3 regions of the Burkholderia sp. BCC0397 genome follow, and region 1 is predicted to be linked to each of the others. Evidence: riboswitches for the same ligand, from Rfam matches in the RefSeq annotation. Region 1 holds a riboswitch; each other region holds the start of a gene.
What was found. A riboswitch is a leader RNA that binds a small molecule or an ion and turns the genes downstream of it on or off. The one in region 1 is predicted to bind cobalamin.
Positions count from the first base shown of each region.

Region 1 (10,253 bases):
CGGCGCGCGCTATCCGCAGGTGCTGCTGCAGCTCGCGGAAGCGACGAGCGACGTGCAGATCGACGAACTCGTCGCGGGCCGCATCGATGCGGGGCTCGTGATTCCGCCCGTGCCGCCGCGTCACGCGGCCGGGCTGTCGTACCTGCCCGTCGTGCGCGAGCCGCTGGTGGTCGCGATGCCCGCGGGCGCGGCGCCCGATGCGCCCGAGGACGAGCCCGTACAGCTCGCCGATATCGCCGCGTTGCCGCTCGTGATCTTTCCGCGCCGTTTGGCGCCCGGCTTTTATGACATCATTACGGGCTGCTACGGCGCGGCGGGGGAAACTCCGCGCATCGGCCAGGAGGCGATCCAGATGCAGACGATCGTCAGCCTCGTGTCGGCCGGCATGGGCGTCGCACTGGTGCCGCAATCGCTGCGTAACCTGCGGCGCACCGGCGTGGTCTACCGGCCGCTCGCTGGTCACGCACCGGTCGTCGAGACGGGCCTCGTGTGGCGCACCGGTGACGTGAGCCCCGTGCTCGCCGGGTTCATCGATGTCGTGCGTGCGCAGGGGCTTGCCGCGTGACGTGAACGATGGCGCGCGGGCACCGTCCAACGCGCGGTGCTGCGCGCGTGCGACGGCCGTACCGTATTCGAAAACTTCTTCGCTAACCCATGATCATTCACCCGAATTTCGACCCCGTTGCGATCCATCTCGGGCCGCTGGCCGTGCGCTGGTACGGCCTCATGTATCTCGTCGGCTTCATCGCGGCGATCGTCGTCGGCCGGATCCGCCTGAAGCTGCCGCATGTCGCGGCGCAGGGCTGGACCGCGAAGGACATCGACGACATGATGTTCTACGGCGTGCTCGGCACCGTGCTCGGCGGCCGGCTCGGCTATGTGCTGTTCTACAAGGCCGATTTCTACTTCTCGCATCCGCTCGACGTGTTCAAGGTGTGGGAAGGCGGCATGTCGTTTCACGGCGGTTTTCTCGGCGTGACGCTCGCGATGATGCTGTTCGCGTGGCAGCGCAAGCGGCACTGGCTGCAGGTCACCGATTTCGTCGCGCCGATGGTGCCGACGGGGCTTGCAGCCGGCCGGCTCGGCAACTTCATCAACGGCGAACTGTGGGGCCGCGTGACCGATCCGGCGGCGCCGTGGGCGATGCTGTTCCCGGGCGCGATGCGCGACGATGCGGCATGGCTGCCGAAACATCCGGCGCTCATCGAGAAGTGGCATCTCGCCGACGTGTTCATGCAATACCAGATGCTGCCGCGCCATCCTTCGCAGCTCTATGAAATCGCGCTCGAGGGGATCGCGCTGTTCTTCGTGCTGTTCTTGTTCGCGCGCAAGCCGCGGCCGATGGGCGCGATATCCGCGCTGTTCCTGATCGGTTATGGCCTCGCACGTTTCACGGTCGAGTTCGCGCGCGAGCCCGACGACTTCCTCGGCCTGCTCGCGCTCGGCCTGTCGATGGGGCAGTGGCTGTCGCTGCCGATGATCCTCGCGGGTATCGCTTTGCTGGTCTGGGCGTATCGCCGCCGCGCGGCGAACGCGAATGCGGCTGCATGACGCGGTATCGATGTACGCGTGATCGGCGCGTGTATCGGCTACCCGGATGGACATAAAAAACGCCGGCCCTCGGGCCGGCGTTTTGCGTTTCCGACAGTCGCGCGATGCGCGTTACTTCATCTGCACGGAGCCGTTGACGGTGACCGTTACGGTGGCCTTGCCGCCTTCGACCGCGATCGGCGCGCTCATCTTCGCGCTGTCCATCGGCGCCGCGGCCATCGCCATCATGCGCGGGTACGGCTGCACGTTGCGGCCGCTGCCGACGTTCACGTCGCGGATCGTGTAGCTGCCGTAGCCGAACGCCTTCGCGGCTTCGTCCGCGCGGGCGCGGAACGACTTGATCGCTTCGGTCGTGAGCTTCTGCTCGGCCGCGCGCTGCGCTTCCGGCGACAGCGAGAACTCGACGTTCGCGACCTGCATCAGGTTCGACAACTGGCCTGCCAGCTTCGACGCCGCGGCGAAATCGCGCGATTCGAGCGCGACCTCGGTGCGGCCGCGCCATGCGGAGATCTTCCCGTCGCGATCGGTGCTCGGATACACGGAGAACGCGCCAGTGTGCGCGGTGACGCCCGACGCGCCCTTCGCCTGCGACAGGGCCGCGTCCGCGCGCTGGTTCAACTGCGCGGTGAGGCTGCCCGGATCCTTGGCCTGCTGCTCGTAGAACAGCGTGATGTGGATGATGTCCTGCGGCACGTCGGCGCTGGCCTGCGACGACAGCGACAGCACACCCGCCGGCTCCGGAAAGTGCGGGTTCGCCGCCTGGGCGTGCGCGGCGGGCGACGCGAGCGTCAGCGCGACGGGAACGGCGGCGGCGAGGGCGAGCGACAGCGCGAGTGCGGATTTCTTGGTCATTGTTGGCTCCTTGTGCGAGGGCGCGCAGGCGGATCACGCGTGCGCGACGCGGGCGTACCGCGCGAAAAAAACGACAGCCGGCCCGATCGACCGACAGCGGTTGCTTAGGCTGCGCGAAAGCGCCGCGAGTTCCGTTTCGGCAGGCGTACTGACCGGATTTGACCTTTGGCGCGCGCCTACTTCATCAACTTCTCAGTGATGAATCGCCATTCCGCACGCGTGACGGGCGTGATCGACAGCCGGTTGCCGCGGGCGAGCACGCGCATGTCGGCGAGCTCGTCGTGCTCGCGCAGCGCGGCGAGCGGCACGAGCGGCGACTTCTTCACGAAGCGCACGTCGACGAGCAGCCAGCGTGGTGTTTCCTGCGTCGATTTCGGGTCGTAATAGGGGCTTTTCGGATCGAACTGCGTGGGATCGGGGTAGGGTGTCGACGATACTTCGGCGAGGCCGGCGATGCCCGGCTCGGGGCAGCTCGAGTGATAGAACAGCACGCCGTCGCCGATCTTCATCGTGTCGCGCATGAAATTGCGCGCCTGATAGTTGCGCACGCCGGTCCACGGCAGCGAGCGCTGCGGTGCGTTGGCGAGATCGTCGATGCTTGCTTCGTCCGGTTCGGACTTCATCAGCCAGTATTGCATGGATCGTGATCGATGCAGAAAGAGGCGTGAGCGTCTGTTTGCATGCGCGCTCCGCATGCAAACAGACCCTGAAAAAGAAAACGGCACCGGGACTTGCCCGATGCCGTTGGATAGGCCCCCGCCTTGGCCGCTAGGCCGGCATCCTGAACCTGAGGTTCAGAATTGGTCGCAGTTAGCAGCACTTCGGGTACATCAGACAGAGTGACGCGCGCGCCCGTGCTACAAATTTCCGCAACCGTGCACATGGCATTGGTTCAAGGAATATATGACCTTGGCGAACCAGGCAGGGAAGCTGACTGAACTGTGTTTCGATGCGCCAATTTGACCACCGTTGACCGTCGAGATCAAGGGGAATCGACGTATCGATTAAAACGTTACTGCGTCTCGTGCTGTGCGAGCACCGCGCCGAGCTGTTCGTTCATCTGGTGCATTGTACGACGGATTTCCTCCGCCGGAAATGCTTCACCGTGCCGCACGCTCGTTTGCAGCCGCAGCAATTCCGATGCAAGCGACAGCGCCGCCATCACAGCGATGCGATCGGTGCCGCGCACCGAGCTGTTCGAGCGGATTTTCGACATCTCGGCGTCGACGCGCGCGACCGCTTCGAGCAGTGCCGCTTCGGTCTCGGCCGAACAGGCGAGCCGATAGGGCTGACCGAGAATCGAGACTTCGATCTGCTTGGTGCTCATGCATGTTCTCCGTGGCTGGCCGCGTCATCGCCATCCGTGCGCGCCTGCGCATCGAGCAGGTCGAGCTGGTTGTCGGCTTGCTCCGCGCTCTTCGAGCGCGGCAGCTTTTCGAGAATCGCGTTCAGTTTCACCTGGGCGTCGTCGATCTTCGCCGACAGCGTGTCGCGCTCGGCCGCGAGCGCATTGCGTTCGTCGCGCAGCTGCGCGAGTTCCGCGCGGACCGTGTCCGCTTCCGCGCGCAATTGCGCGACCTGCTCCTCGAGCGCGAGCCGTTCCGAGTGATAGCGCTTGTTCAGCGAAATCAGACGGCCAATATTTTGAGATAAAGTTTCGAGTTCGTTGAGCATTTGCTGCGTCCTCTAAAGACCCAGCATTTTAGCGCGGAATAACGTGCAATCCGACATCTGTAACGTTTCCAGTCGTAACACCCCTGCTTCTTGCCGCGAATAAGCGCGTCCCGTGCGGGTCCGGACGCTTCCTTGACGCTCGTGCGACCGGCTCCTAAACTGGCGCCGCCTCGGTGCTCGCGCGCAGGACGCGCGGTTAAACGGGAAGCAGGGTGCGGGCTCCAGGAGCGCGCCAACCTGCGCTGCCCCCGCAACGGTAAGCGGCCGCGTCGCGTGACGCAGGCCGGCTCGGGCGCGTTTCGCGTGCAGGTCGCATGCGGGCGCGGGCCACTGCGCGTCATGGCGCGGGAAGGCGAGCCGGACCGCCGCCAGCCCGGATACCGGCCGAGACGGGGAGCCCGCATGGGCTCCATGACGCGCGGCCTGCGGGGAAGCGGGGCGCGCAATGTTTCACGGAATGTTCTTCGATGCCGACCCCAATCGTCCGCCACGCGCTCCTGTCGCGCCCGGCCGGCTCCCGCAAGCGGATGCGCCGCGCGTCGTGCGCGCGGCCGTGCGCGGCATGAGCGCCGCGCGCGCCGCCGTGATCTGGGCCGCGCTGGCCGCGGTGGTCACGCTGCTGTTCGTCGCGTCGCTGTCGATCGGCAGCGTGCCGATGTCGCCGTGGCAAGCGCTTGCGTCGCTCGTGCCGCACGGCGGCGATAGCCTGTTTGCCGATATCGTCCGGACGCTGCGCGTGCCGCGCGCGCTCGCGGGTTTCGCGTGCGGCGCGCTGCTCGCACTGGCCGGCGCGTTGTTGCAGGTGCTGCTGCGCAATCCGCTCGCGGAGCCGTACGTGCTGGGTGTGTCCGGCGGCGCGGCCGGCTTTGCGCTCGTCGCGATGATCGCGGGCGGCGCATGGTGGCTCGTCGATGCGTCGGCGTTCGCCGGTTCGCTCGTCTCGGTCGCACTCGTGCTCGGTCTCGCAAGGCGCGAGCTGTGGCGCGGCGAATCGCGCGACGCATCGCCGCGGCTGCTGCTCACCGGCGTCGTGATCGCGGCGGGGTGGGGCGCGCTCGTCACGCTGTTGCTGTCGCTCGCGCCCGACGCGCGGCTGCGCGGCATCATCTTCTGGCTGACGGGCGACCTGAACGGCGCGACGGCGCCGTGGTTCGCGTGGGGCGCGCTGTTGCTGAGCGCATGCGTCGCGCTGCCGGCCGCGCCGCAACTGAACGTGCTGCTGCGCGGCGACGCGACCGCACAGGCACTCGGCGTGCCGGTCGCGCGCCTGCGCGTGCGGATCTATCTCGTCGCGTCGCTGGCCGCCGCGGCCGCCGTGACGACGGCCGGCATGATCGGCTTCGTCGGGCTCGTCGTGCCGCATGCGTTGCGGCTCGCGTTCGGCAACGACCAGCGGATGCTGCTGCCGGCCGCGATGCTCGCGGGCGGCGGCGGCGTGATGGCGGCCGACCTGCTCGCGCGCACCGCGATCGCGCCCGCGCAATTGCCGGTGGGCGTGATGACCGCGTTGATCGGCGTGCCGGTGTTCCTGTGGATGTTGCTGAGGAGGCCGATGCGATGACGGGCACCGCCGCACCGCACGCCGCTGCCGGCGACATGCACTACATGGCCGTCGATCTGACGCTGAAGGCCGGCGCGCGCACGCTGCTCGACCGCTTCACGCAGGCGTTCCGCCCCGGCGAGATCTGGTGCGTCGCCGGCCCGAACGGCGCGGGCAAGACGACGCTGCTCGCCACGCTCGCGGGATTGCAGCCGCCGGCCGGCGGACACGTCGAGATCGATGGCCGGCCGCTTGCCGCGTGGCGCCCCGAGCAACTCGCGCAGCGCCGCGCGCTGATGCCGCAGCAATTGCACGATGCGTTCAGCGCGACCGTGTTCGACACGGTGCTGCTGAACCGCTTTCCGTATCTCGGCGGCTGGGGCTGGGAGCGCGACGGCGACCGCACGGCCGCGCGCGACGCGCTCGCGACGTTCGACCTGACCGCGCTCGCGTCGCGCGACGTGATGTCGCTGTCGGGCGGCGAGCGGCAGCGCGTCGCGCTGGCCGCGACGCTGTGCCAGGACGCGCCGCTGATGCTGCTCGACGAACCGCTCGCGCATCTCGACCTGCATCACCAGATCGACTGCCTGACCGCGCTGGCCGAGTGGCTCGCGGCAGGCCCGCGCACGGTGATGTTTTCGTGTCACGACCTGAACCTCGCGCGGCGTTTCGCGACGCATGCGCTGTTGCTCGACGGCCGCGGCCATGCGTGGGCCGGCCCCGTGCACGACGTGCTGACGCCCGAGCGCGCGAGCGACGCGTTCGGCTATCCGCTCGTGCTGATCCGCGAGAACGGCCGCGATGCGCTGCTGCCGGCATGGCCTGCGCGACAATGACCCTTCCTGTTCCGATTTTTCCGATGCGCGGCGCATGCCGCGCGCACGACACGGCTCCTCGATGACCACTTCGACTCATTTCCCGCCCGCGATCGCGCCGCTCGACGACGCATTGCGCAAGCGCCTGCAGCATGTGATCGACCACAAGACCAAGCCGCCCGGCAGCCTCGGCCAGCTCGAGGCGCTCGCGCTGCAGCTCGGCCTGATCCAGCGCACCGAGCGGCCGGTCGTGCAGCGTCCGGTGACGATCGTGTTCGCGGGCGACCACGGAATCGCGGCCGAGGGCGTCAGCCCTTATCCGCAGGCGGTGACCGCGCAGATGGTCGCGAACTTCCTGGCCGGCGGCGCGGCGATCAACGCGTTCTCGGGCGTCGCGCAGAGCACGCTCGAGATCGTCGATGCGGGCGTCGCGTCGCCGCTGCCGCTGTCGGACCGGCTGGTGTCGCTGCCGGTCGCGCGCGGCACGCGCAACTTCGCGGCGGAACCGGCGATGACGCGTGAAGAAGCGATGACGGCGCTGGCCGCCGGCGCGGCGCGCGTCCGCCTGCACGCGTCGCTCGGCACGAACGTGATCGGCTTCGGCGAGATGGGGATCGCGAACACGTCGTCGGCCGCCTGCCTGATGAGCCGCCTGCTCGACGTGCCGATCGACGCATGCGTCGGCCGTGGCACGGGCCTCGACGACCAGGGCCTCGCGCACAAGCGCGCGGTGCTCGGCCGCGCGCTCGTCAAGCACTCGCATGCGATCGCGCCACTCGACGTGCTCGCGACGTTCGGCGGCTTCGAGATCGCGATGATGACGGGCGCGTACCTCGCGGCCGCGAGCGAGCGGATGACGATCCTCGTCGACGGCTTCATCGCGACCGCCGCGCTGCTCGTCGCCGAGCGCATCGCGCCCGGCGTGCGCGACTACTGCGTGTTCTCGCATACGTCGCACGAGGCCGGCCATCGGCGCATGCTCGAGCATTTCGGCGCGAAGCCGCTGCTCGCGCTCGACCTGCGGCTCGGCGAAGGCACCGGCGCCGCGCTCGCGCTGCCGCTGGTGCGCGCGGCGGCCGCGTTCCTCAGCGAGATGGCGAGCTTCGAGTCCGCCGGCGTCGACAATCGTGACGCCTGAGCGCACGCGCGGCATGCGGGACGAACTGCGCTACTTCTTCGTCGCGCTCGGCTATTTCACGCGCGTGCCCGTGCCGCGCTCGATCGGCTATGCGGCCGGCGATCTCGACCAGGCCGCGCGCTATTTCCCGCTCGTCGGCGCGTGCGTGGGCGCATGGGGCGCGCTCGTCTATCTCGTCGCGCTGCGCGCGCTGCCCGTGTCGATCGCGGTCGGGCTGTCGATGGCCGCGACGCTGCTCGCGACCGGCGCATTTCACGAAGACGGCCTCGCCGACAGTTGCGATGCGTTCGGCGGCGGTTACACGCGCGACGACGTGCTGCGCATCATGCACGATTCGCGGATCGGCACGTTCGGCGCGGTCGCGCTCGTGATCGCGCTCGGCTTGAAATGGCAGGCGCTGACGTCGATGCTGCCGCTGCGCGCCGCATGGACGATGATCGCCGCGCATGCGGCGAGCCGCGCGATGGCCGTGAGCCTGCTGATGTCGCTCGACTACGTGCGGCCCGAAGGCAAGGCGAAGCCGGTTGCGCAACGGATGGGCGCACGCGCGGCGTGCGTCGCGGCGGTGTTCGGACTGCCGTGGCTGTTCTGGCCGGACTGGCGCATGGGCGTTGCCGCATGCGTGGCGCTCGTGCTCGTGCGCGCGTGGGCGGCCCGCTATTTCGTGAAGCGGATCGGCGGTTATACGGGCGACTGTCTCGGCTTCACGCAGCAACTGGGCGAACTGGCGATCTATCTCGTGGTGCTCGGATGGACGTCGTCCTGATCCGCCATCCGGCCGTCGGCATCGAGCCTGGCATCTGCTACGGGTGCAGCGACGTGCCGCTCGCCGAATCGGCCGATCGCGGTGCGCAAGCCGTGCGTGCGCATCTGTCGACACTCGGCGCGCCGTTGCCCGACCAGGTCTGGACGAGCCCGCTGACGCGCTGCGCCTCGGTTGCCGAGCGGCTCGCGCGGGCATGCGACGTGCCGCTGCGGCGCGATGCCGACTGGCAGGAAATGGACTTCGGCGCGTGGGAAATGCAGCGCTGGGACGATATCGACCGCGCGGCACTCGATGCGTGGGCGGCCGACCTGATGCATGCATGCGCGCACGGCGGAGAAAGCGTGGCGCGATTCGTCGCGCGGATTGCACGGCAGGCCGATGCGCTTGCGGAGTTCGACGGGCCGCAATGGGTCGTCACGCATGCGGGCGTGATCCGCGCATTCGCGTCGCATGTCTTGCGCGTGCCGCTCGATACGTTGTTGTCGCGGCCGGTGCCGACGGGCGGAGCCGTCTGGCTGCGCGCGGAGGGTGACGCGCAAGCATGGGAAGTCGTGCACTGGGACGCATAGGCGCACGTGCGTCTGCAGGTGAATGACGCTGTGCACGATCGATCTGTCTCGGCCGCCGGACGCATCCGGCATCGGTGCGCGATGCACTTGCCAGCCGCTGGAAATCAGCGCGCCGGCCGCCGCGCACGCGCGGCATCCAGATCCTCGCACAGCGTGGCCGCGCCCTGCGCGATCCGCGGCGACGGCCGCGTCAGTAGATCGCCGTCGATCGCGAACAGGTTGTGGCGCGCCACGGCCGTCAGCGCGGGCCACGCGCGCCAGCGCGCGAGGCTCGGCAGCGGTTCGCTCGAACGGGTCGCACCGGCACTCGTCGTCACGATCGCTTCCGGATTCGCCGCGAGCACGGCCTCGTCGGTCACGGCGGGCGCGAGCGGCTTGAGCGACGCGAACACGTTGCGGCCGCCGCAGAGTTCGAACACTTCGTTGATCAGGTGCGTGCCGTTGAGCGTCGTCAGCGGGCGGTCCCACACCTGGAAGAACAGCGTGACGGGCGGGCGTGCCGCGTAGCGTGCGCGTAGTGCCGCGATGTCGTGCGTCAAGGCGGCCGCGGCGGCATCGGCAGTCGGTTGCGTGCCGAGCAGCGTGCCGAGCCGGCGCAGCGACGACGACACGTCGTCGAGATGCTTCGGTTCGCTGAAGAACAGCGGGATGTGCAGCGCGCGCAGCGCGTCGGTCTGCCGCTCGGCGTTGCCGTGCCGCCAGACGACGATCAGGTCGGGCTTCAGCGCGGCGATTCGTTCGAGATCGAGCGCCTTGTTGTCGCCGACGCGAGGCACCGCTTGCGCGGCGGCCGGATAGTCGCTGTACGTGACGGTGCCGACGAGCTTCGCGCCGCCGCCCGCCGCGTAGACGAGCTCGGTCGCGTGCGGCGCGAGGCTGATCACGCGCTGCGCGGGCGCGGGCAGCGTGACCGTATTGCCGGCGTCGTCGCGCGTCGTGACATCGGCGTGGACGAGCGGCGCGTGAGCGAGCGCGGCCAGCAGCGCGGCCGGCGCGAGCCGGCGGAACAGGCGTGGACTCATGCCGAGGCTCGCTGCAGCAGCGGCACGCAATGCGCGAGCGCATCGCCGAGGCGCTGCCATTCGGCTTCGCTGCCTGGCAGGCCGACGCGCACGCTCGACGGGGTCGGGAAGTGCCGCGTCCAGATGCCGCGCGCCGCGAGCGCCGCATGCAGCGCCGCGGCGCGCGGGTCGTCGGTCCAGCTGAAGAGTGGTGTGGCATGAACCGCGAAGCCGTGCGCGCGCAGCAGCGCGGCCAGTCGTTCGCCGTCGGCCGCGAGCCGCTCGCGGGTAGCCGCTTGCCACGCACGATCGGCGAACGCCGCGGCGACCGCGTGGCGCGCGGGGCC
Region 1 covers NZ_CADFDL010000007.1:277,294-287,546, reverse strand. Annotated here, with positions in the region: gene HWX03_RS22735 (LysR substrate-binding domain-containing protein) at 1-565, shown strand, start outside; gene lgt (prolipoprotein diacylglyceryl transferase) at 655-1,551, shown strand; gene HWX03_RS22725 (SIMPL domain-containing protein) at 1,663-2,403, opposite strand; gene HWX03_RS22720 (EVE domain-containing protein) at 2,580-3,041, opposite strand; RNA gene ssrS (6S RNA) at 3,153-3,334, opposite strand; gene HWX03_RS22710 (cell division protein ZapA) at 3,416-3,730, opposite strand; gene HWX03_RS22705 (ATPase) at 3,727-4,077, opposite strand; cobalamin riboswitch at 4,232-4,481, shown strand; gene HWX03_RS22700 (iron ABC transporter permease) at 4,640-5,638, shown strand; gene HWX03_RS22695 (ABC transporter ATP-binding protein) at 5,635-6,453, shown strand; gene cobT (nicotinate-nucleotide--dimethylbenzimidazole phosphoribosyltransferase) at 6,515-7,570, shown strand; gene HWX03_RS22685 (adenosylcobinamide-GDP ribazoletransferase) at 7,584-8,336, shown strand; gene cobC (alpha-ribazole phosphatase) at 8,321-8,905, shown strand; gene HWX03_RS22675 (cobalamin-binding protein) at 9,010-9,927, opposite strand; gene cobD (threonine-phosphate decarboxylase CobD) at 9,924-10,253, opposite strand, start outside.

Region 2 (10,253 bases), on a different contig from region 1:
GTCGCGTGGTCGAGTTGCTTGCGATAGTTGTCGATCGCGAGCTTGTCGTCGGCGGCGAACGCGGGCTGGCCCGACTTCTCGATCAGGCGAATCGCTTCGGAGACCAGATACATCGTGTTGCGCACGTTGTCGACGTCGCGCTGCGGTACGGCCGCCATCGAGCCCGACGTACCGACGGCGGTCGCGAGCGACGTGGACAACTGCGCGACGGCCGGCAGCACGGCGGGCGTCAGTTCACGATGCTGCACGTAGTGTTCGACATCGGTGCGCGGGTTCGCGGACGGCGCGACACCGTTCGTGTACTTCCCGAACGTCGCAGCCGCCTGGTTCGCGACCGCCACGAAGGTCTGCGATTCGGCGGGCGTGACGGCCTTGTTCAGCGCATACGCGGTCGGCACCGTGCCGATCAGGATCAGCATGATGAGGCCCATCCCTTTCTGCCCGTCGTTCGACCCGTGCGCGAACGACACGCCGGTGCAGGTGAGGATCAGCAGGCAGCGAATCCAGAACGGCGGCGGCTGGTCCTTCGGCGGTTCCTTGTACAGCTCCGGAATCCGCACGAGCGCCTTCAGCGCGAGCAGCAGCAGCGACGCACACAGGAAGCCGACGATCGGCGAGAGCAGCAGCGATTTGCCGACGCCGAGCGCCTGGCCCCAGTCGACGCCGCTCGTGCCGGACGGCCCGTGCATCAGCTGGTTCATCAGCCCGACGCCGATGATCGACCCGATCAGCGTATGCGAGCTCGACGACGGCAGCCCGAAATACCAGGTCGCGAGGTTCCAGACGATCGCGGCGATCAGCAGCGCGAACACCATCGCGAAGCCCGAGCCGCTGCCGACCTGCAGGATCAGCTCGACCGGCAGCAACTGCAGGATGCCGAACGCGACGGCACCGCTCGAGACCATCACGCCGAGGAAGTTCCACATGCCCGACCAGATCACCGCGACGTTCGGCGTCAGCGAGTGCGTATAGATCACGGTCGCGACCGCATTCGCGGTGTCGTGGAAGCCGTTGACGAATTCGAAGCCGAGTGCGATCAGCAGGGCGGCGCCGAGCAGCAGATACGGGAACAGCGACCCTTCGCGGACCGGTGACAGATCGTCGACCAGGTGCGTGGCGATATAGACGGCACCAAGCACGAGCACCAGCAGGAACATGGCATAGCCGATCTGCCTGGTGCGTGCGATGGAGCCAGGATTGTTCGGGGCGGACGAAGCAGGTTGATTCATGACGACATCTCGTAGGGGAGCCTCGTCCGATCCTAGCTGCGGCTAGCAGTCAGTTTGATGACAGTCGGGACGACGAACGGTGTGTCTTACAGGGATGTAAGGCGAGCGGCGGCATGCGAAGCGTCGGGGCGCATCGTTCGCTCACATAGTGAACACGACAGCGGCTTACGCGTGGGTATCGCGCAGGTCATCGTCCGTCGCGGCCAGCGTCCAGCCGGCCGGCGACGCGACGAACGTCGTGCACGACAGTGGTGCCACGTCGAGACGCATGGCCGCGCTGAGATCCATCCGCCGCACATGCGCGATGGCCGCGCGGACGATCGGCGCATGCGTGATCGCGACGACGTCGCGATCGGGCGGCAGCGCGCTCAACCATGCGCCGACCCGATGCGCGGCGGCGTCGAACGATTCGCCGCGATGCGGCGACGCGGACGGCGTGCCGATCCACGCGGCCAGTTCGTCAGGCAGGTCGCGCGCGAGATCGTGCAGCCGCTTGCCGCGCCAATTGCCGTAATCGATGTCGCGCAGCGCGTCGTCGATGTCGGCGTGCAGCCCGAGTGCGTCGGCGGTCTGCCTTGCGCAACGTGCCGGGCTGCACAGCACGAGCGAGCCGGCAACGCCCGTCCAGCGGCCGCGCAGCGCAGCGGCTTCGGCGAGCCCGTGTGCGTCGAGCGGATCGTCGTCGGGAAACGTGCCGCTGCGCATGGCGCGGGTCGATGCGTGCGCGATCAGGCGCAGCGAGGCATGCAGGTTCATGTCGGTTGTCGGATGATCCGGAGCGGGGCGCGCATGCCCATGTGGCATCGCTTCAATACGCGAACGTTCGCGCGTACAATTCGCCCGATACGAAGTGTGGAAGCCGGTGCAATTCCGGCGCGGCCGCGCCACTGTAACCGGGGAATCGATGATCCCGGAAGCCAGACCTGCCTTCGTACCCATCCATCATTTGTCGGGGCGCGATTCCCCTGAGGTGCATCCATGAGCGAAGCAGTGCTGAAGCCGGCGGTCGTGCCGGCACCCATCCCCGTCCGTGAGCTGTTGCCGTGGGCCGTGTTCGTCGGCCTGATCCTGCTGCTCGCACTCTATTTCGTCGGTGCGGAACAGGGCGCGACGTCGCTCGTGCCGGGCATGTACGTGCACGAATTCGTCCACGACGGCCGCCATCTGCTCGGCTTTCCCTGCCACTGACGCGGAGCCTACGATGGTCGGAAAGCTGCTCATGCGCGGGATGCTTGCAGGCATCGCCGCAGGCCTCCTCACATTCGGTTTCGCGAGAATCGTCGGCGAACCGCAAGTCGATCAGGCGATCTCCTTCGAAGAAAAAACCGCCGCCGCCCAAGGCGAAGCACCAGAGCCCGAACTGGTCAGCCGCCACACGCAGGCCGGCCTCGGGCTGCTGACGGGCGTCGTGACCTACGGCGCGGCATTCGGCGGGCTGTTCTCATTGGTCTTCGCGTACGCGTACGGACGCGGCAGCCGCCTGCCGGCACGGCCGCTGGCCGCGTGGCTGGCGCTGGCGGCGTTCGTCGCGCTCGTGATCGTGCCGAACCTCAAGTACCCGGCCAATCCGCCGTCGGTCGGCGACCCCGACACGATCGGCTATCGCACCGGCCTGTTCTTCCTGATGATCGCGATCTCGGTCGCGACGATGGTGTTCTCGGTCGGCGTGCGCCGCCATCTGCTGGCGAAGCTCGGCCAGTGGAACGCGTCGATCGTCGCCGGGCTCGTGTTCGTCGCGATCATTGCGGCCGTGCAGATCGGGCTGCCGTCGGTCAGCGAGCTGCCGGCCGATTTCCCGGCGGCCTTGCTGTGGAAGTTCCGGGTGGCGGCCATCGGCATGCAGGTGATCATGTGGACGACGATCGGCCTGCTGTTCGGCGCGTGGGTCGAGCGCGGCGAACGCGCCGGCATGCGCGCCGCCTGACGCGCGGGGCAGCCGGGCGCGCCTAGCGCAGCATGCGCGGTGCGCTCCACGTCGATTCGCGCGCCAGCGCGACGAATGCGGCCAGATAGTCGATCGAGGCGTCCGCTTCGCGGATGCCGAGGAAGATCTGCTTCGCGATGCCCTTCTTGCCGAGCTTGACCGGCACGACCGGCATCCGGTCCGCGTACTCGTCGGCGAGCCACCGCGGCAGCGCGGCCACGCCGCGCCCGCTCGCGACCATCTGCAACATGATGTCGGTCGTCTCGATCGACTTGTGCCGCCTCGGCACGATGCCGGCCGGCGTCAGGAACTGGTTGTAGATGTCGAGCCGGTCGGTTTCGACCGGGTACGTGATCAGGATCTCGTCGGTCAGTTGCTCGGGGCTCACGTAGTCGACATTCGCGAACCGGTGCGCATCCGCGACCACCAGCACCTGTTCGTAGTCGAACACGGGATCGAAGCGCAGCCCCGGCTTGTTCAGCGGATCGGGCGTCACGAGCACGTCGATGTCGTAACCGAACAGTGCGCCGATGCCGCCGAACTGGAAGCGCTGCTTCACGTCCACGTCGACGTCGGGCCAGCACGACAGGTAGGGTGACACGACCTTCAGCAGCCACTGGTAGCACGGGTGGCACTCCATCCCGATGCGCAGCGTGCCGCGCTCGCCCTTCGCGTACTGCTTCATCCGTTCCTCGGCGAGCTCGAACTGCGGCAGCAGCCGGTTCGCCAGCTTCAGCAGATACTGCCCACCCTGCGTGAGCCGCAGGCCGCGGCCTTCCCGATCCCAGATCGGCGTGCCGAGCTGCTGCTCGATTTTCCTGACGGTATGGCTGAGCGCCGACTGCGTGAGGTGCAGCGCATTGGCCGCCGCGGTCAGCGAGCCCTGGCGCTCGACCTCACGAATGACGACGAGATGGAATCGTTCCAGCATGGATCGTGCTCATGCAGCGAATGCATGAAAAATGTTAATGGATGAATGAAATAATGCCATTTTATTTCATGGGATGAAATCCCTATGATGGCTGCCGGATCTACTATTTCTTCTGGACGGCAGCTTCATGGTCACGACACACAACCTCGGTTTTCCGCGCATCGGCGCGCAGCGCGAACTCAAGTTCGGTCTCGAACGCTACTGGAAGGGCGAATCGTCGCGCGACGAACTGAAGGCGCTCGGCGCCGAGCTGCGCCGGCGTCACTGGCACGACCAGCGCGATCTCGATCTCGCGCCGATCGGCGACTTCGCGTTCTACGACCAGGTGCTCGACATGAGCTTCACGCTCGGCAACCTGCCGAAGCGCGTGCAGGATTTCCACGGCGATGCGCTCGACAACTATTTCCGCGTCGCGCGCGGCCGTTCGGCTCAGTCGGCGCAGGAGCACGCCGCGTGCTGCGGCGGGGTCGCGGCCGGCGAAATGACGAAGTGGTTCGATACGAACTACCACTACATCGTGCCGGAGTTCCATGCGGACACGAACTTCTCGCTCGATCCGTCGCGCCTGCTGCAGCAACTGGCCGAAGCGAACGCGCAGGGCGTGCACGCGAAGCCGGTGATTCTCGGCCCCGTCACGTACCTGTGGCTCGGCAAGGCGAAGGACGATTCCGATCGCCTCGCGCTGTTGCCGAAGCTGCTGCCGGTGTACGGTGCGCTGCTCGATACGCTGACCGCGCAGGGCGTCGAATGGGTGCAGATCGACGAGCCGATTCTCGTCACCGAGCTCGATGCCGAATGGCGCCAGGCGTTCCGCACCGCGTATGCGGCGCTGGAAACGCGCCGCATCAAGCTGCTGCTCGCCACGTACTTCGGCCAGCTTCAGGACAACCTGACACTCACGGCGTCGCTGCCGGTCGACGGTCTGCACGTCGATGCAATCAACGCACGCGACGAAGTCGACGCACTGGTGCGTGAGCTGCCGGCCGAGCGCGTGCTGTCGGTCGGCGCGATCAACGGCCGCAACATCTGGAAAACGGACCTGAACGCGACGCTCGACTGGCTCGAGCCGCTCGCGAAGCAATTGGGCGACCGGCTGTGGCTCGCGCCGTCGTGCTCGCTGCTGCACGTGCCGGTCGATCTCGCGAGCGAGGAGAAGCTCGATGCCGAAATCCGCTCGTGGCTCGCGTTCGCGCTGCAGAAGCTCGACGAGCTGACGGTGCTCGCGACCGCACTGAACGAAGGCCGCGACAAGGTGGCCGACGCGCTCGCCGCGAATGCCGCCGCGATCGATTCGCGCCGCCGCTCGCCGCGCGTGAACAACCCGGCGGTGAAGGCCGCGATCGAGCGCATCGACGCGCGGCTCGGCAATCGCGCAAGCCCCTATACGCAGCGTGCGTCGAAGCAGTCGGCGCGCCTGAACCTGCCGGCGTTCCCGACGACGACGATCGGCTCGTTCCCGCAGACCGCCGACATCCGCCAGGCGCGCAGCCGGTTCAAGGCCGGCGCGCTGGACGAAGCCGGCTATCGCACGGCGATGCAGGCCGAGATCGAGCGCAGCGTCCGCGAACAGGAATCGCTCGAACTCGACGTGCTCGTGCATGGCGAAGCCGAGCGCAACGACATGGTCGAATACTTCGGCGAACAACTCGATGGCTACGCATTCAGCCAGTTCGGCTGGGTGCAGTCGTACGGTTCGCGCTGCGTGAAGCCGCCGATCCTGTTCGGCGACATCAGTCGCCCGAAGGCGATGACGGTCGAGTGGATCACCTATGCGCAGTCGCTGACGGACAAGCCGATGAAGGGCATGCTCACCGGCCCCGTGACGATCCTGAACTGGTCGTTCGTGCGTGACGACCAGCCGCGCTCGGTATCGTGCTACCAGCTTGCGCTGGCGATCCGCGAGGAAGTACTCGATCTCGAGAAGGCCGGCGTGCGCGTGATCCAGATCGACGAAGCGGCGCTGCGCGAAGGGCTGCCGCTGCGCCGCGCGCAATGGAGCGAATACCTGAAGTGGGCGGTGGAGTCGTTCCGCATCACCGCGAACGGCGTGCAGGACGATACGCAGATTCACACGCACATGTGCTATTCGGAGTTCAACGACATCATCGCGTCGATCGCCGACATGGATGCGGACGTGATCACGATCGAGACGTCGCGCTCGGACATGGAGCTGCTCGACGCATTCGACCACTTCAAGTATCCGAACGAAATCGGGCCGGGCGTGTACGACATCCATTCGCCGAACATCCCGACGCAGGATCACATCGTCGGGCTGATGAGGAAGGCGGCCGAGCGGATTCCGGCGGAACGCCTGTGGGTGAACCCGGATTGCGGGCTGAAGACGCGCCAGTGGGCGGAAGTGATTCCGGCGCTGACGAACATGGTCGCCGCCGCGAAGACGCTGCGCAATCAGGTGCGGTAACCACGCAGCGAGCGTTGTACGGCGCCGTTGCGATCAACGATCGCGACGAAAAAAATCGGCCCGCAGAAGCTGAGCGGGCCGATTTTCGTCATGCATGCATTTGCGCTACGCGCCTGGCGTTACGCAGTGCGTGCGCCGCGCGGCAGCGCGTCGTTCGTCTTGCCGGGCGCGCCTGCATCGTCGATGCTGACGCGGCGCGAGATCAGCCACACGCACAGCGACGACAGCACGGCGGCGCTCGTGTACTGGATCGCGAGCGGCCACCATTGCGGGGCCGCGTTCTGCGCGATCAGCGTCGCGACGAGCGGCGTGAGACCGCCGGCGAGCGCACCGCACACCTGATAAGCGATCGAGATCGCCGTATAGCGGATCCGCGCGACGAAGATGCCGCTGACGAAGCCCGCGACCACCGAGTAGTAGCCCGATTCCGCGAGCGTCGCGAGGCCGACGCCGACCGTGATCGACACCGGCGTGCCCAGGTGCACGAGCGGCAGCATCACGAACGGGACGATCATCGCCCAGGCGCCGGTGATCAGCAGCACGCGCGTGGTGCCGAAGCGCTGCGCGAGGAACGCGGCCGCGAGCTGCACGACGAACTGCAGCACCGCGACGATCGTCATGCAATGCAGCACCATCGACCGGTCGAGCGACAGGAACTGGGTCGCGTAGCTGATCATGAAGATGTTGCTGAAATACACGCCGGCGATACCGTACACGTTCGCACCGATCGCGAGCAGCAGCAGCGGCCAGTACTTGAGCGCTTCGCGCAGCGGCTTTTGCGCGATGTTGCCGCTCTTCTTCACTTCCTCGAACTCGGGCGATTCCGATACGCTCGCCCGGATCACGAAGCCGACGATCAGGAGCACTGAACTCGCGAGGAACGGCACGCGCCAGCCCCAGCTCATCATGTCGTCCTTCGACAGCGTGCTGATCGCGCCGAACGCGAGCATCGACAGGATCAGGCCGCTCGCGCTGCCGAGCTGCGCGAACGACGCGAAGAACGTGCGCTTGCCTTCGGGCGCATGCTCGCCGGCCAGCAGCACCGCGCCGCCCCATTCGCCGCCGACCGCGATGCCTTGCAGCACGCGCATCAGCACGAGCAGGATCGGTGCGATCACGCCGGCTTGCGCATGGGTCGGCAGCAGCCCGATCGCGACCGTCGACACGGCCATCAGCATCAGCGTCGCGAGCAGCGAACGCTTGCGGCCGAAGCGGTCGCCGAGATAGCCGAACATCACGCCGCCGAGCGGCCGCGCGAAGAAGCCGACCGCGAACGAGCCGAACGACGCGAGCAGGCTGACGAAGCGGTTTTCGCCGGGAAAGAACAGCGGCCCGAACACGATGGCGGCGGCGGTCGCGTAACTATAGAAGTCGTACCACTCGATCGTGGTGCCGACGAACGAAGCGAGCGCCGCCCGCTTCGGTTGCTTGACGGAAGTCCCCATCTTTATGTGTGCTCCTCTGGAATCCTCTGATTTTGGAATAGTGGCGGCGCCGGGATCAGTCGCGGTACGCGACGCCCGGCAGCACGCACAGCAGCTCGTACGCGAGGTTCGCACCGAGCAGCGCCGTGGTGCCGAACGGGTCGTACGGCGGTGCGACTTCGACGAGATCGCAGCCGACGATGTTCAGCCCCTTCGCGCCGCGGATGATCTCGAGCGCCTGCGGCACCGTGAGGCCCGCGATTTCCGGCGTGCCGGTGCCCGGCGCGTAGGCCGGATCGATGCCGTCGATGTCGAAGCTGATGTAGACGGGCGTATCGCCGACGCGCGCGCGCACTTCCTCCATCAGCGGCGCGAGCGACTTGTTCCAGCATTCCTCGGCCTGGACCACGCGGAAGCCCTGCTCGCGGCACCAGTCGAAATCCTCGGCCGCGTAGCCGGTGCCGCGCAGGCCGATCTGCGTGACCTTGTCGCCGTGCAGCAGGCCTTCCTCGACCGCGCGGCGGAACGGCGTGCCGTGCGCGATCTTTTCGCCCATCATCGTGTCGTTCACGTCGGCGTGAGCATCGACGTGGATCAATGCAACCTTGCCATGCTTGCGGTGGATCGCGCGCAGGATCGGCAGCGCGATCGTATGGTCGCCGCCGAGCGTGATCGGTTTGCAGTCGTGCTCGAGAATCGCGTCGTACGCGGCCTCGATGCGAGCGATCGAATCGTGCAGGTTGTACGGATTGATCGCGACGTCGCCGATGTCGGCGATCTGCAGCGAATCGAACGGCGCGGCGCGCGTGGCCATGTTGTACGGGCGCAGCAGCACGGATTCGGTGCGGATCTGGCGCGGGCCGAAGCGCGCGCCGGTGCGGTTGGACGTGCCGAGATCGAACGGCACGCCGACGAAGCACGCGTCGAGGCCTTCGGCGCTCGACACGTGCGGCAGGCGCATCATCGTGGCGATGCCGCCGCAGCGCGGCATTTCATTGCCGCCGAGCGGCTGGAAATGGGTGGTGTGGTCGTTCATGGGGTCGTCTCTTCCGGTGTGGGGTTGCCGTATCATGCGACGCGGTCTGGCGCACAGTTTTACGCGCTCCGCCGGGAAAGAAGAATGCGAAGATATCGACGTAAACATCGATCATCGTCGATGTATGGAAGGGGATGAACGTGCTGGGGAATCTGTCGACCCTCGATCTGCGGTTGATCCGCGTGTTTCTCGCGGTCACGGACGCGGGCGGCGTGTCGGCCGCGCAGGCCGTGCTGAACGTCGGCCAGTCGACGATCAGCGCGCAGCTGTCGTCGCTCGAGACGCGGCTCGGCTACCGGCTCTGCGAACGCGGCCGCAGCGGCTTCCGGCTCACGCCGAAGGGCGAGCGGTTCCACGCGATGAGCCGCAAGCTGCTGGCGGCGCTCGACGAATTCGGGATGGCCGCGCGGCACATGGATCGCCAGCTGGTCGGCACGCTGAACATCGGCCTGATCGGCCATACGCCGGTGAGCCAGAACGCGCGGATCGCCGAGGCGATCGCCGCGTTCCGTACCCGCGACGAGGCCGTGCGTTTCTCGATTTCGGTGCGCGCGCCCGGCGATCTCGAGGAGAAGCTGCTGAGCGACGAGATCCAGATCGCGGTCGGCTATTTCTGGCATCGCGTGCCGTCGCTGCATTACACGCCGCTGTTCATCGAGCGTCAGGTCGCATATTGCGGCCGCGGCCATCCGCTGTTCGACGGCGCGGGCACGCTGACGCCGGCCGACGTCGCGGGCTTCGAATGGGCGTGGCGCTCGTATCCGCTGCCCGAGGCGCAACTGTCGACGACGCCCGACCGCGTGACCGCGACCGCCGACAACATGGAAGCCGTCGCGCTGCTGATCCTGTCCGGTCACCATCTCGGCTACCTGCCGCAGCATTTCGCGGCGCCGTACGTCGCGCAGGGGCTGCTCGCGCCGCTCAATCCGGAACAGCTGCGCTACGACGTGACGTTCCACATGGTCGTCGCGCGCAACGGCCGAGGGAATCCGCTCGTGGAGGCGTTTCTCGAGGATCTCGAGCGCGCGCACGAGGCGCCTGACGTTGCGTGACCCTGGTGTTGTCGACAATGTGAGCAAGCGTTATGCCGGCGCGGCTCCCGCCCAGCCGCGCACATCACGGCACCGGCAACCCCGCGTCGTGCTTCACCTCGCGCAGCGACAGCGCCGATTCGATCGACGTCACGCCCGGCAGCATCCGCAGTGAATCCCGCAGGAACGTGCCGTAGTCGTCGAGGTCGCGCGCGACCACCTGCAGCAGGTAGTCGGCCGTGCCCGCGACGTTGTG
Region 2 covers NZ_CADFDL010000011.1:3,903-14,155, forward strand. Annotated here, with positions in the region: gene HWX03_RS27070 (inorganic phosphate transporter) at 1-1,229, opposite strand, end outside; gene HWX03_RS27075 (histidine phosphatase family protein) at 1,395-1,985, opposite strand; cobalamin riboswitch at 2,032-2,175, shown strand; gene HWX03_RS27080 (CbtB-domain containing protein) at 2,208-2,417, shown strand; gene HWX03_RS27085 (CbtA family protein) at 2,431-3,153, shown strand; gene HWX03_RS27090 (LysR family transcriptional regulator) at 3,176-4,084, opposite strand; gene metE (5-methyltetrahydropteroyltriglutamate--homocysteine S-methyltransferase) at 4,212-6,506, shown strand; gene HWX03_RS27100 (MFS transporter) at 6,626-7,951, opposite strand; gene speB (agmatinase) at 8,007-8,966, opposite strand; gene HWX03_RS27110 (LysR family transcriptional regulator) at 9,107-10,018, shown strand; gene HWX03_RS27115 (Lrp/AsnC family transcriptional regulator) at 10,083-10,253, opposite strand, start outside.
Region 2: linked by a shared signal. The riboswitch ahead of HWX03_RS27080 (CbtB-domain containing protein) and the one ahead of HWX03_RS22700 (iron ABC transporter permease) in region 1 are both predicted to bind cobalamin.

Region 3 (10,253 bases), on a different contig from region 1:
TGGGTGTAGGTCGGAACGAGAAGTTGGGTCGGTGGCACGCGTGCGCTCCTGTGCTGAGGGTTCGCGCCACACGATAGCAGCGTGGGCGCAAACCTGCATCCTGGCCGGGCGCCGACGGGTGCCGTTACGGCTTGCCGTGCCGCGCCAGGAACCGGTCGAGCTGCGATGCAAACGTCTTGCCGTCGCGCGGGCTGAACGGCGCCGGCCCGCCCGTGTCGATGCCGGCGCTGCGCAACTGGTCCATCATCGCGCGCGTCGACAGGCGTTCCTCGATGTTCTCGCGGCTGAACCAGTTGCCGCGCGGGTCGAGCGCATGCGCGCCCTTGTCGAGCACGGCGGCGGCCAGCGGGATGTCGGCGGTGATCACGAGATCGCCGGGTTCCGCCAGCTCGACGATGCGCGCATCGGCCACGTCGAAGCCGGCCGGCACCTGCACGGCCTTGATGAACGGCGACGGCGGCGTGCGCAGAAACTGGTTCGCGACCAGCGTCACGCAGATTTCGGCGCGACGCGCGGCGCGAAACAACATGTCCTTGATGACGGCGGGACACGCGTCGGCATCGACCAGTACTTGCATGGCGGGGGTTTCCAGTGGGCAGAAGCAGAAGCGGCGATCATAGCGCACCGCCGGCCGGCCATCAGCCGGCGAGATCCGTGCGAAGCGCGTCGGCCGTCAGCCACTGTGCACCCCACGCCGCGGCGAGCCGCATGCCCTGCCCGATCCGCACGGCCGCATCGTCGAAGTCGACGAACACGACGTGATCGGCCGCCGCGGGTTTGGCCGGCATCTCGCGCGTGCGCCCGTCGGACAGCACCCACAGCCAGCGCGTTTTGCCGGGCTCGCGCCGCGCCGCGCGGGCGAGCAGCTGCGCGGCGGCCGCGATACCGTCCGCCAGCGGCGTGCCGCCGCCGCCGTCGACCGGCTCGAGCCAGCGCGCATTCCACCAGCGCGGCACGGCCGGGCCGAAGCGCCGCGCGGCGCCGTTGCCGCCGAAGCAAATCAGCGCGGTTTCGACACGCTCACGCGCGGCCTGATCGAAATACGCGACGATCAGCCCCTTCGCGAGCGCGAGCCGCGCGTGCGACAGCATCGACGCCGAACAGTCGAGCACGAAGCAATGCAGCGCGTGCGGCGCGCCCGCGCGTTTCCCGTAGCGCAGATGATCGCGATGCAGCGGGCTGCCGCGTTTCGCGGCGAGCGTCGCCGGCCACGCGACGGCCGTGCCCGCGCGCACCGTGCCCGGCACGCGCGCGGCGGCGCCTGACTGCCATCGAGGACCGCGAATCGCGTTCGCGGCGGCGCCGGCTCGATGGCTCAGCGTTTTTTTAGCGGCAGCGGCACCACGCTTTTCACGTCGCGCAGCCCGGCCGGTTCGGGCGGCAGGTAGCCCCAGTCGCCCTGCGATGCCGACGCGTCGGCCTTCGTGTCGCCCGTCTCACTCGGTCGGTCGCCGGGCCGCTGGCGCGGGTCCGGCGGCGGACGATCGTCGCGTTCACCATCGTGTTGCGACGACTGGTGTGACGATTGGTGCGACGGCGGCGGCCCTGCATGGCGCCGGTGCCGCAGCACGGCTTCGGCCACGCGCGCCACATGCGACACCGTCACCGCGCCGGCCTGTTCCAGCGCGGCCAGCGCACGCGCGGCGCGCAGCATCACGAGATCGGCACGCAACCCGTCGACGGCCGCGTCGATGCACAGCGCGCTGACGCGCGCATGAACCGCATCGTCGAAATCCAGCGCCGGCAGCCGGGCGCGCGCCGCATGAATCCGGTCCGCGAGTTCCCGCTGGGCAGGCGCGTGACGCGCACGAAACGCATCCGGATCGAGATCGAACGCAAGACGCGCCTTCACGATCCGCTCGCGCTGCGCGGCGTCGAAGCAGTTCTCCAGCTCGACCATCAGCCCGAAGCGGTCGAGCAACTGCGGGCGCAGCTCGCCCTCCTCGGGATTCATCGTGCCGACCAGCACGAAGCGCGCGTCGTGCGCGTGCGACACGCCATCGCGCTCGACGATGTTCACGCCGCTCGCGGCGACGTCGAGCAGCGTATCGACGAGCCCGTCGGCGAGCAGGTTCACTTCGTCGACATACAGCACGCCGAGATGCGCGCGAGCCAGCAGGCCCGGCCGGAAGCGCACGCCGTTTTCGGCAAGCGCATGCGCGAGATCGAGCGTGCCCGTCACCTGCTCGTCGCTCGCCGACAACGGCAGCGTGACGAACTGCCCTTCAGGCAGCAGCTCCGCGAGGCCGCGCGCGGCAGTCGATTTGGCGGTGCCGCGCGGGCCGCTGACGAGCACGCCGCCGAGCGACGGGTCGATCGCGGCAAGCAGCAGCGCCTGCTGCAACGTGTCCTGCGCGACGAGCGCCGCAAACGGAAAAACCGCGCGGGCGCGGTGCGTCGTCGGATCGGTCATCGCCGTCCTCCTTCCTGGCGTTGTTCGCTGGCGAGCCAGATCGCTTCGATCCGCTCGCGATAATGGCCCGGCTGCTGCCACAGCCCGCGCTGCATCGCTTCGACGAAGCGTTCGCAGATGCCGTGCAGCGCCTTCGGGTTGTGCCGTTCGAGAAACGCGCGGGTCGCGTCGTCGAACAGGTACGCGTCGGCGACGAGCGCGTACTGGTGGTCCGACAGCACGCGCGCGGTCGCGTCATAGCCGTACAGGTAGTCGACGGTCGCGGCCAGCTCGGCCGCGCCCTTGTAGCCGTGACGCTTCACGCCGTCGAGCCATTTCGGGTTGACGACGCGCGAGCGGATCACGCGTGCGATTTCCTCGCGCAGCGTGCGCATCTTCGGCGCGGCCGGGTTCGCATGGTCGCCGTGGTAGATGCTCGGCTGCTGCCCGGACAGGTGCCGCACGGCCGCCGTCATCCCGCCCTGGAACTGGTAGTAGTCGTTCGAATCGAGGATGTCGTGCTCGCGGCTGTCCTGGTTCTGCACGACGACGTCGATCGTCGCCAGCCGCTCGCCGAACACGTCGGCCGCCGCGTCGCCCGCGCTGTTCTGCGCGTACGCATGGCCGCCCCATTGACGGTATGCGTCCGCGAGATCGGCGTCGCTTTGCCAGCGGCGCTGGTCGATCAGGTCCTGCAGGCCCGCGCCGTAGCTGCCTGGTCGCGCGCCGAACACGCGCCAGCCGGCGCGGCGCCGCGCTTCGTCGGGCGCCACGCCCTGCTCAACCCACTTCGCGCGTTCGCGCTCGATGCGCGCGCGGATCGGGTTCAGTTCCTCGGGCTCGTCGAGCGCGGCGACGGCCTGCACGGCCGCGTCGAACAGGTGCATCAGGTTCGGGAACGCGTCGCGGAAGAAACCCGACACGCGCAGCGTCACGTCGATGCGCGGCCGGTCGAAAATCTCGATCGGCAGGATCTCGAAGTCGGTCACGCGATGGCTGCCGTGCGCCCATTTCGGGCGCACGCCGATCAGCGCGAATGCCTGTGCGATGTCGTCGCCGCCGGTGCGCATCGTGGCCGTGCCCCAGACCGACAGGCCGATCGCGCGCGGATAGTCGCCGTGATCCTGCAGATGGCGCTCGATCAGTTGCTGCGCGGATTTCAGGCCGAGCGACCACGCGGCCTGCGTCGGCACCGCGCGCGTGTCGACCGAGTAGAAGTTGCGGCCGGTCGGCAGCACGTCGGGACGGCCGCGCGACGGCGAGCCGCTCGGCCCCGGCGGCACGAAGCGGCCGTCGAGCCCGCGTAGCAGCTGACGCATTTCCTCGCCGCCGCACGCGTCGAGTGCAGGCAACAGCGTCGAACGCACGCGTTCGATCACCGCGAGCGTATGCGGCCATTCGCCGGGCGGCGGCATGTCGACGCCGGGATCTTCTGAAGCGGATCCGCACACGGCGTTCAGCCAATGCTGCGCAAGCCGTTCGAGCCGCTCGCGCGTGTCGCCCGCGTGACGCCACGGCGATTCGTCGAGCGCTTGCAGGACGGCCGGCCGCGGCCCCGCCCACGGCGCGGCCCAGTCGGCCGCGAGCGGATCGAAAGCGTCGCCGAGCGCGAGATCGCGCGCGAGCGCGCCGATCAGCCCGGCCCGTTGGCCCTTGCCGTCGCCGACCGGAAAGCGTGCAAGCGCGAGCAACGTGTCGCGCCGCTGGCGCTCGACCGGCGACGCGCCGAACACGTGCAGCCCGTCGCGAATCTGCGCTTCCTTCAACTCGCACAGCCACGCATCGACGCGCGTGAGCAGCGCGTCCTCGTCGCCCGCATCGCGCGGTGGCGACACGCTCAGCTCGTCGTGCAGACGATGCTCGGCGATCGTCGCGAGGATCGTCTTGCGCAGCAGCTTCGCGCGCCGCGCGTCGACCATCAGCGCTTCGTAGTATTCGTCGACCTGCCGCTCGAGATCCTGCAGCGGGCCGTAGTTTTCCGCGCGCGTGAGCGGCGGCATCAGGTGATCGACGATCACGGCCTGTGCGCGGCGCTTCGCCTGGCTGCCCTCGCCCGGATCGTTGACGATGAACGGATACAGGTGCGGCAGCGGCCCGAGCGTCAGGTCGGGCCAGCACGCGTCGGACAGCGCGACGCTCTTGCCGGGCAGCCATTCGAGATTGCCGTGCTTGCCGAGATGGATGACCGCGTCGACGCGATACGCATCGCGCAGCCAGAAATAGAACGCGAGATACGCATGCGGCGGCACGAGCTCCGCATCGTGGTAGCTCGCGTAGTCGTTGTCGTCGCGCGAGCGCGACGGCTGGATGCCGACGAACACGTTGCCCGCGCGCCAGCCGGCGATCGTGAAACGCTGTTGCCGCAGCGTCGGGTCGGCTTCAGGCGGCCCCCAGCGCGCGTTCAGCGCGTCGCGCACGGCCGCCGGCAGCCGCGCGAAATGCGCAGCGTAGTCGGCCAGCGGGAAGCTTTGGAACGCCGGTCGCAGCGCGTGCACGGCCGCGTCGTTGGTCACGCCTTCGGTGAGCCGCGCGATCAGCGCGTCGCCGTCGGGCGGCAGGTCGGCCACCGTATAACCGGCGTCGCGCAGCGCCGCGAGCACGCGCAGCGCGGAGGCCGGCGTGTCGAGCCCGACGCCGTTGCCGATGCGCCCTTCGCTTTGCGGATAGTTCGCGAGAATCAGCGCGACGCGCTTGTCGGCGTTCTCCAGCGTGCGCAGCCGGCACCAGCCGCGCGCGAGCGCCGCGACGAACGCGATCCGCTCGGCATCCGGCTGGTAGCGCACGACGTCGACCTCGGTATGCGGGCAGCGATACGCGAGCCCCTTGAAGCTCACCGCGCGCGTGACGATGCGCCCGTCGACTTCGGGCAGCGCGATATGCATCGCGATGTCGCGTGCGTGCAGGCCCTGGTTGTCGGCCACCCACGCGTCGCGATTGCCGCCGGACAGGATCACTTGCAGCACCGGCGCGTCGCCTGCGAGCACGTCGGGCTCGGGGCTGTCGATCGCACCGGCCGCGAACGCCGTGGTATTCAGCACGAGCGCGACGTCGTGCGTATCGCAGAGTTGCGTGATGACCTCGCGGCTCACCGCATCTTTCAGCGACGTCACCGCGATCGGCAGCGGATTCAGTCCTTCGTCGATCAGCGCGTCGGCCAGCGCGTCGAACACGGCAGTGTTCGCGGCCTGCCAGTGCGCGCGATAGAACAGGATCGCGACGACCGGCGCGCCGGGCGTCCAGCGCGGCCGCCAGTCGTCGACGCTCGCGCGGTCGCGCGCCGGGTGATACAGCGCGGCGGCCGGCAGCGGGCGCGGCAGTTCGGGCTCGTCGCCGAACCCGAGCGTGTGAAACGCGATGCTGCGCAGCAGCGCGTCGGCGTTGTGCACGCCGCCTTCGCGCAGATAGCGCCACCACAGCCGGCACAGGTCGGCCTTCACCGTGCTCTTCGCGACGAGGTTCGGGTCCTCCTGCAGGTCGCCCGAGAACATCGCGAGCTGCTGCCCGCGCTTCGACGCGAGCGACACGGCCTGCTCGATCCCGTACGGCCAGTACGCTTCGCCGCCGAGATGATCGATCACGACCGTCTTCGCGTGACGCAGCACGTCGTCGACATAGAAATCGACCGACGCCGGCTGCCGCAGGAACGTGACGTTCGCGAGCCGCACGCTCGGGAATCCTTCGGGCAAGTGCGGCACGACGCTCGCGAGCAGCGACAGCGTCGTGTCGGCCGAACTCAGGATCACGATGTCGGCCGGCTGCTGGTCGATCCGGACGACGCCCTGCGTATCGTCGACGAAGCCGCCCGGCGTGGTGCGCAGCAGATGCATCGTGCGTTACGCCTGTTGCAGCTCGGCCGCGCACGCGGCGTCGAACGCGCGTTGCAGCGCGGCCGCGTCGAGATCCTCGCCGATCAGCACGAAGCGGCTCGCGCGCGTTTCGCCGTCCTGCCAGCGGCGGTCGAAATAGCTGTCGAAGCGGCGGCCGACACCCTGGATCACGAGCCGCATCGGCGCGCCGGGCAGCGCGGCAAAGCCTTTCGCGCGATAGATCGTGTGCGCTTCGACCACGCGCTGCAACGCGGCGATCGTCGCTTCGCGCGTGCCGGCGTCGCCCGACACCACCACCGAGTCGAAATCGTCGTGATGGTGATCGTGATCGCCGTCGTCGGCCGAGCCGTGATGGTCGTGACGCAGGTGGATCGTTTCCTCCGACGCCGATTCGAGGCCGAGCAGCATCGCGAGGTCGAGCTCGCCGCGCGTCGCGCGCACGATCTTCACCTGCGGCGGGATCTCGTCGCGGATCGCGGTTTCGATCCGCGCGAACTCGGCGTCGCCGACGAGGTCGGCCTTGTTCACGATCACGAGATCGGCGGACGACAGTTGATCGGCGAACAGTTCGTGCAGCGGCGATTCGTGGTCGAGGTTCGGATCGGCGCGGCGCTGCGCGTCGACGGCCTGCGGGTTCTCCGCGAACTGGCCGCTCGCGGCGGCCGGCCCGTCGACGACGGTCACGACCGCGTCGACCGTGAAGCTGTTGCGGATCGTCGGCCAGTTGAACGCCTGCACGAGCGGCTTCGGCAGCGCGAGGCCCGACGTCTCGATCAGCACGTGATCGATGTCCGCGCGGCGCTCGACGAGCGCTTCCATCACCGGATAGAACTCTTCCTGCACGGTGCAGCACAGGCAGCCGTTCGCGAGTTCGTACAGCTGGCCCGATGCTTCGCCCTGTGCGCCGTCGGCATCCTCGCAGCCGATGCCGCAGCCCTTGAGGATTTCGCCGTCGATGCCGAGCTCGCCGAATTCGTTGACGATCACCGCGATACGGCGGCCTTCGGCGTGCTGCAGGATATGGCGCATCAGCGTCGTCTTGCCGCTGCCGAGAAAGCCCGTGACGATCGTGACGGGAAGCTTGCGTAGGGTCATGGTAGGTCCGGTGACGAGTATGGAATCAGGACGGGATCGTCGCGTCGGTGGCGGCGCGGCCATTCACGGGACGGTACGCGGGAAGGTCACCGCGCAGTCCGGCCGGACAGCCGCGGGACGGGCGGAACAACGAATCGGGCATGGTGCTTCCTTGCGAACGGTCGACATCGTGAATGCCAACACGGCTGCCGCGGCCTCGCCGGCGCCACCTGCCGTCCATCGTGCCGGCCGGGCGCATTCGCGCGCGGGCAGATCGACGGAGACAGCGGGAAACACCGGGCGTCGGGCCTGCTGCGGCCGTGGACGATGCGCCGCCTCCCCGCGGCGCTGAACCCCAACGTTTAGGCCGGTATCCGGGCTGACGAACACGCCGCTTCGCCTTCCCGGATACGCGCGGCATCCAGTGGCGGTCGTCCGCATGCGCATGGCATGCGGCGAAGCGGCGCTGCATCGCGCTGCGCGCGACGCGTTCGCTTACCGTTGCGGGGGCAGCACAGGTTGGCTCGACTGCGGCGCAGGCAGGCTCCCTGTTTCCCGTTTAACTGCGTGCACCGGAGCGGCGCGCGCGAGCACCAAAACGCGTGCGAGTGTAGGCGGCGGTGCGGGGAGCGTCAAGGCGAGCGGCCGGCGGCGAATGCGAATGATTGTCGTTTTCAATTAAACGGGATAAACTTCGCCTGACAAAAAACGCAAACAAACGCGCAACGGCAAGGTGAGGCAATCACTCAGTCATCCTTAAATTTCCATGTCGAAACGACAGATATCCGGGCGGCGCTTTCCTGTGCTGGCCCTGTCGCTGTGCTCGATCGCCGGCGTTGCTTCCTGCCCTGCCCCGGCGGCCGAGTTCGACGACGAACTGCCCGCGGTCGAGGTGCGCAGCCGACGCCATCCAAACGATCCGCGCGCCGAAAGCGTGAGCACGGCGACCCGCACCGCGAGCGATCCGCGTGACATCCCGCAAACCATCGACAGCGTCCCGGTCGAGGAAACGCTGTCCTATGGCGGCCGCACGCTGGCCGACGCGCTGGCCGGCGTGCCGGGTGTTTCCAATACGTCGGATACGCGCTTCGATTCGTTCCGCATTCGCGGTTTTTCCGCCGCGGGCGACCTGCTGCTCGACGGCATGCGCGACGACGCGCAATACGTGCGCAGTCTCGGCAACATCGAACGCGTCGAAGTGCTGAAGGGGCCGGCGGCGGCGCTGTACGGGCGCGGCAGCGGCGGCGGCGTCATCAACCGGATCACCAAGCAGCCGTTGCCGGAAAACTTCGGACATGTGTCGGCGGCAACCGGAAGTTATGGACGGCTCGGCGCCACGGTCGACCTCAACCGGATGCTGTCGAGGGCATGGAGCGTGCGGCTCAACGCCGGACGCGAACATGCAGGCAGCTTCCGCGACCATGTCGACGGCACGCGCCAGTACGTCGCGCCGTCGATCAAATGGCAGGACGCGCGGCGAAGCTGGCTGCTGCAGTTCGAATACGACACGTACCGACGCGTGCCCGATCGCGGCATGCCGGCGCCGGTCGCCGCGGTCGACGCGGCCGGCAAGCCGTTCGCGTTTTCGCTGCCGTCCGCGCCGCGCGCAACCTTCTTCGGCGCGGCGGGCCGCGACACCATCCGCGACGAGAACATGAACTGGCGCTCGGTCTTCACGCACGCGCTCGATGGCGACTGGGAGCTGCGCCATACGCTGGGCGTGCTGGATTTGCGCAGCACCTTCGACAATACCTACGTCACGCAAAGCTACGTCACGAAGCCGCGCGACTACCGGCACGTGCAACGGGCGCGCTACCTGCAGGACATGACGCATCTCAACGTGCAGACCGGCGTCGAACTGGGCGGCAAGGTCGCGACCGGACCGGCCTTGCATCACCTGCTGTTCGGCATCGAATACGGTTGGCAGAAACGCAGCCCGACGCTCTGGCAGGCCGACGCGACACCGGTTCCGATTACCGGACCGGATCGTCTCGCACCGGTCGGCTCGACGCCGCGCCCGTATGCGATGAACCGCCATCGCGTCAGCGACTACGCAATCTTCGCGCAGGATCGCATCGACCTCGGGCGAGCGTGGAAGCTGCTCGGCGGCCTGCGCGGCGAACGTTTCGACGTCGATTCGACCAACGTGCTGAACGCTCTGCGTTCGCGGCGCACGACGACGGCATGGAGCCCGCGGCTCGGCGTCGTGTGGTCGCCGGTCGGCGCGCACAGCGTGTATGCGTCGTACAGCAAGAGCTTCGCGCCGGTCGGCGGCGACCTGATCGGCATCACGCCGGACGCGCGCGGCAACGCCAACGATCTCGGCCCGCAATACAACCGCCAATACGAGATCGGCGTGAAAAGCGACTGGCGCGGCGGCGCGCTGAGCACGACGCTCGCGCTGTTTCAGCTCGATCTGTACAACCGCCGCGTCGCCGACCCGGTTCGGCCGGGTTTTTTCGACCTCACCGGCCTCGAGCGCAATCGCGGCCTGGAACTGGGTGTCGCCGGCCGGCTCACGGGCGACTGGTTCGTCCGCGGCGGCATCGGCTGGCAACGCGCGCGGGTAGTCGACGCCGAGCCGAAGTATGCGGGCAAGCGGTCGGCTGGCGTGTCCGGGTCGAACGGCAGCCTGTTCGTCAGCCATGCGCCGCTGCGCGGATTTTTCGCCGAACTCGGGCTGGTGTACGAAGGGGCGCGTTACGCCGATCGCGACAACCTGCTCGAACTGCCCGCCTACGTCCGTTGGGACGGCAAGGCCGGATATCGCACGCGCGACCTCGAGGTGACGCTGGCGGCCGTCAACCTCACCGATCGCGACTACTACGCGAATGCGACGGGCCTCGCGCAGATCATGCCCGGTTCGCCCCGCACGTTCACGCTGACGGCGGCGTACAAGTTCTGACCTCGCGGGCCGCGCCGACGCCCCGCGCAGCCGGTCCGCCGGGCGGCTGGTGCGT
Region 3 covers NZ_CADFDL010000010.1:139,046-149,298, forward strand. Annotated here, with positions in the region: partial or broken gene HWX03_RS26615 (DUF1993 domain-containing protein) at 1-38, opposite strand, end outside; gene HWX03_RS26620 (YaiI/YqxD family protein) at 125-577, opposite strand; gene HWX03_RS26625 (VWA domain-containing protein) at 639-1,247, opposite strand; gene HWX03_RS26630 (AAA family ATPase) at 1,316-2,413, opposite strand; gene cobN (cobaltochelatase subunit CobN) at 2,410-6,219, opposite strand; gene cobW (cobalamin biosynthesis protein CobW) at 6,226-7,314, opposite strand; cobalamin riboswitch at 7,641-7,906, opposite strand; gene HWX03_RS26645 (TonB-dependent siderophore receptor) at 8,096-10,198, shown strand.
Region 3: linked by a shared signal. The riboswitch ahead of cobW (cobalamin biosynthesis protein CobW) and the one ahead of HWX03_RS22700 (iron ABC transporter permease) in region 1 are both predicted to bind cobalamin.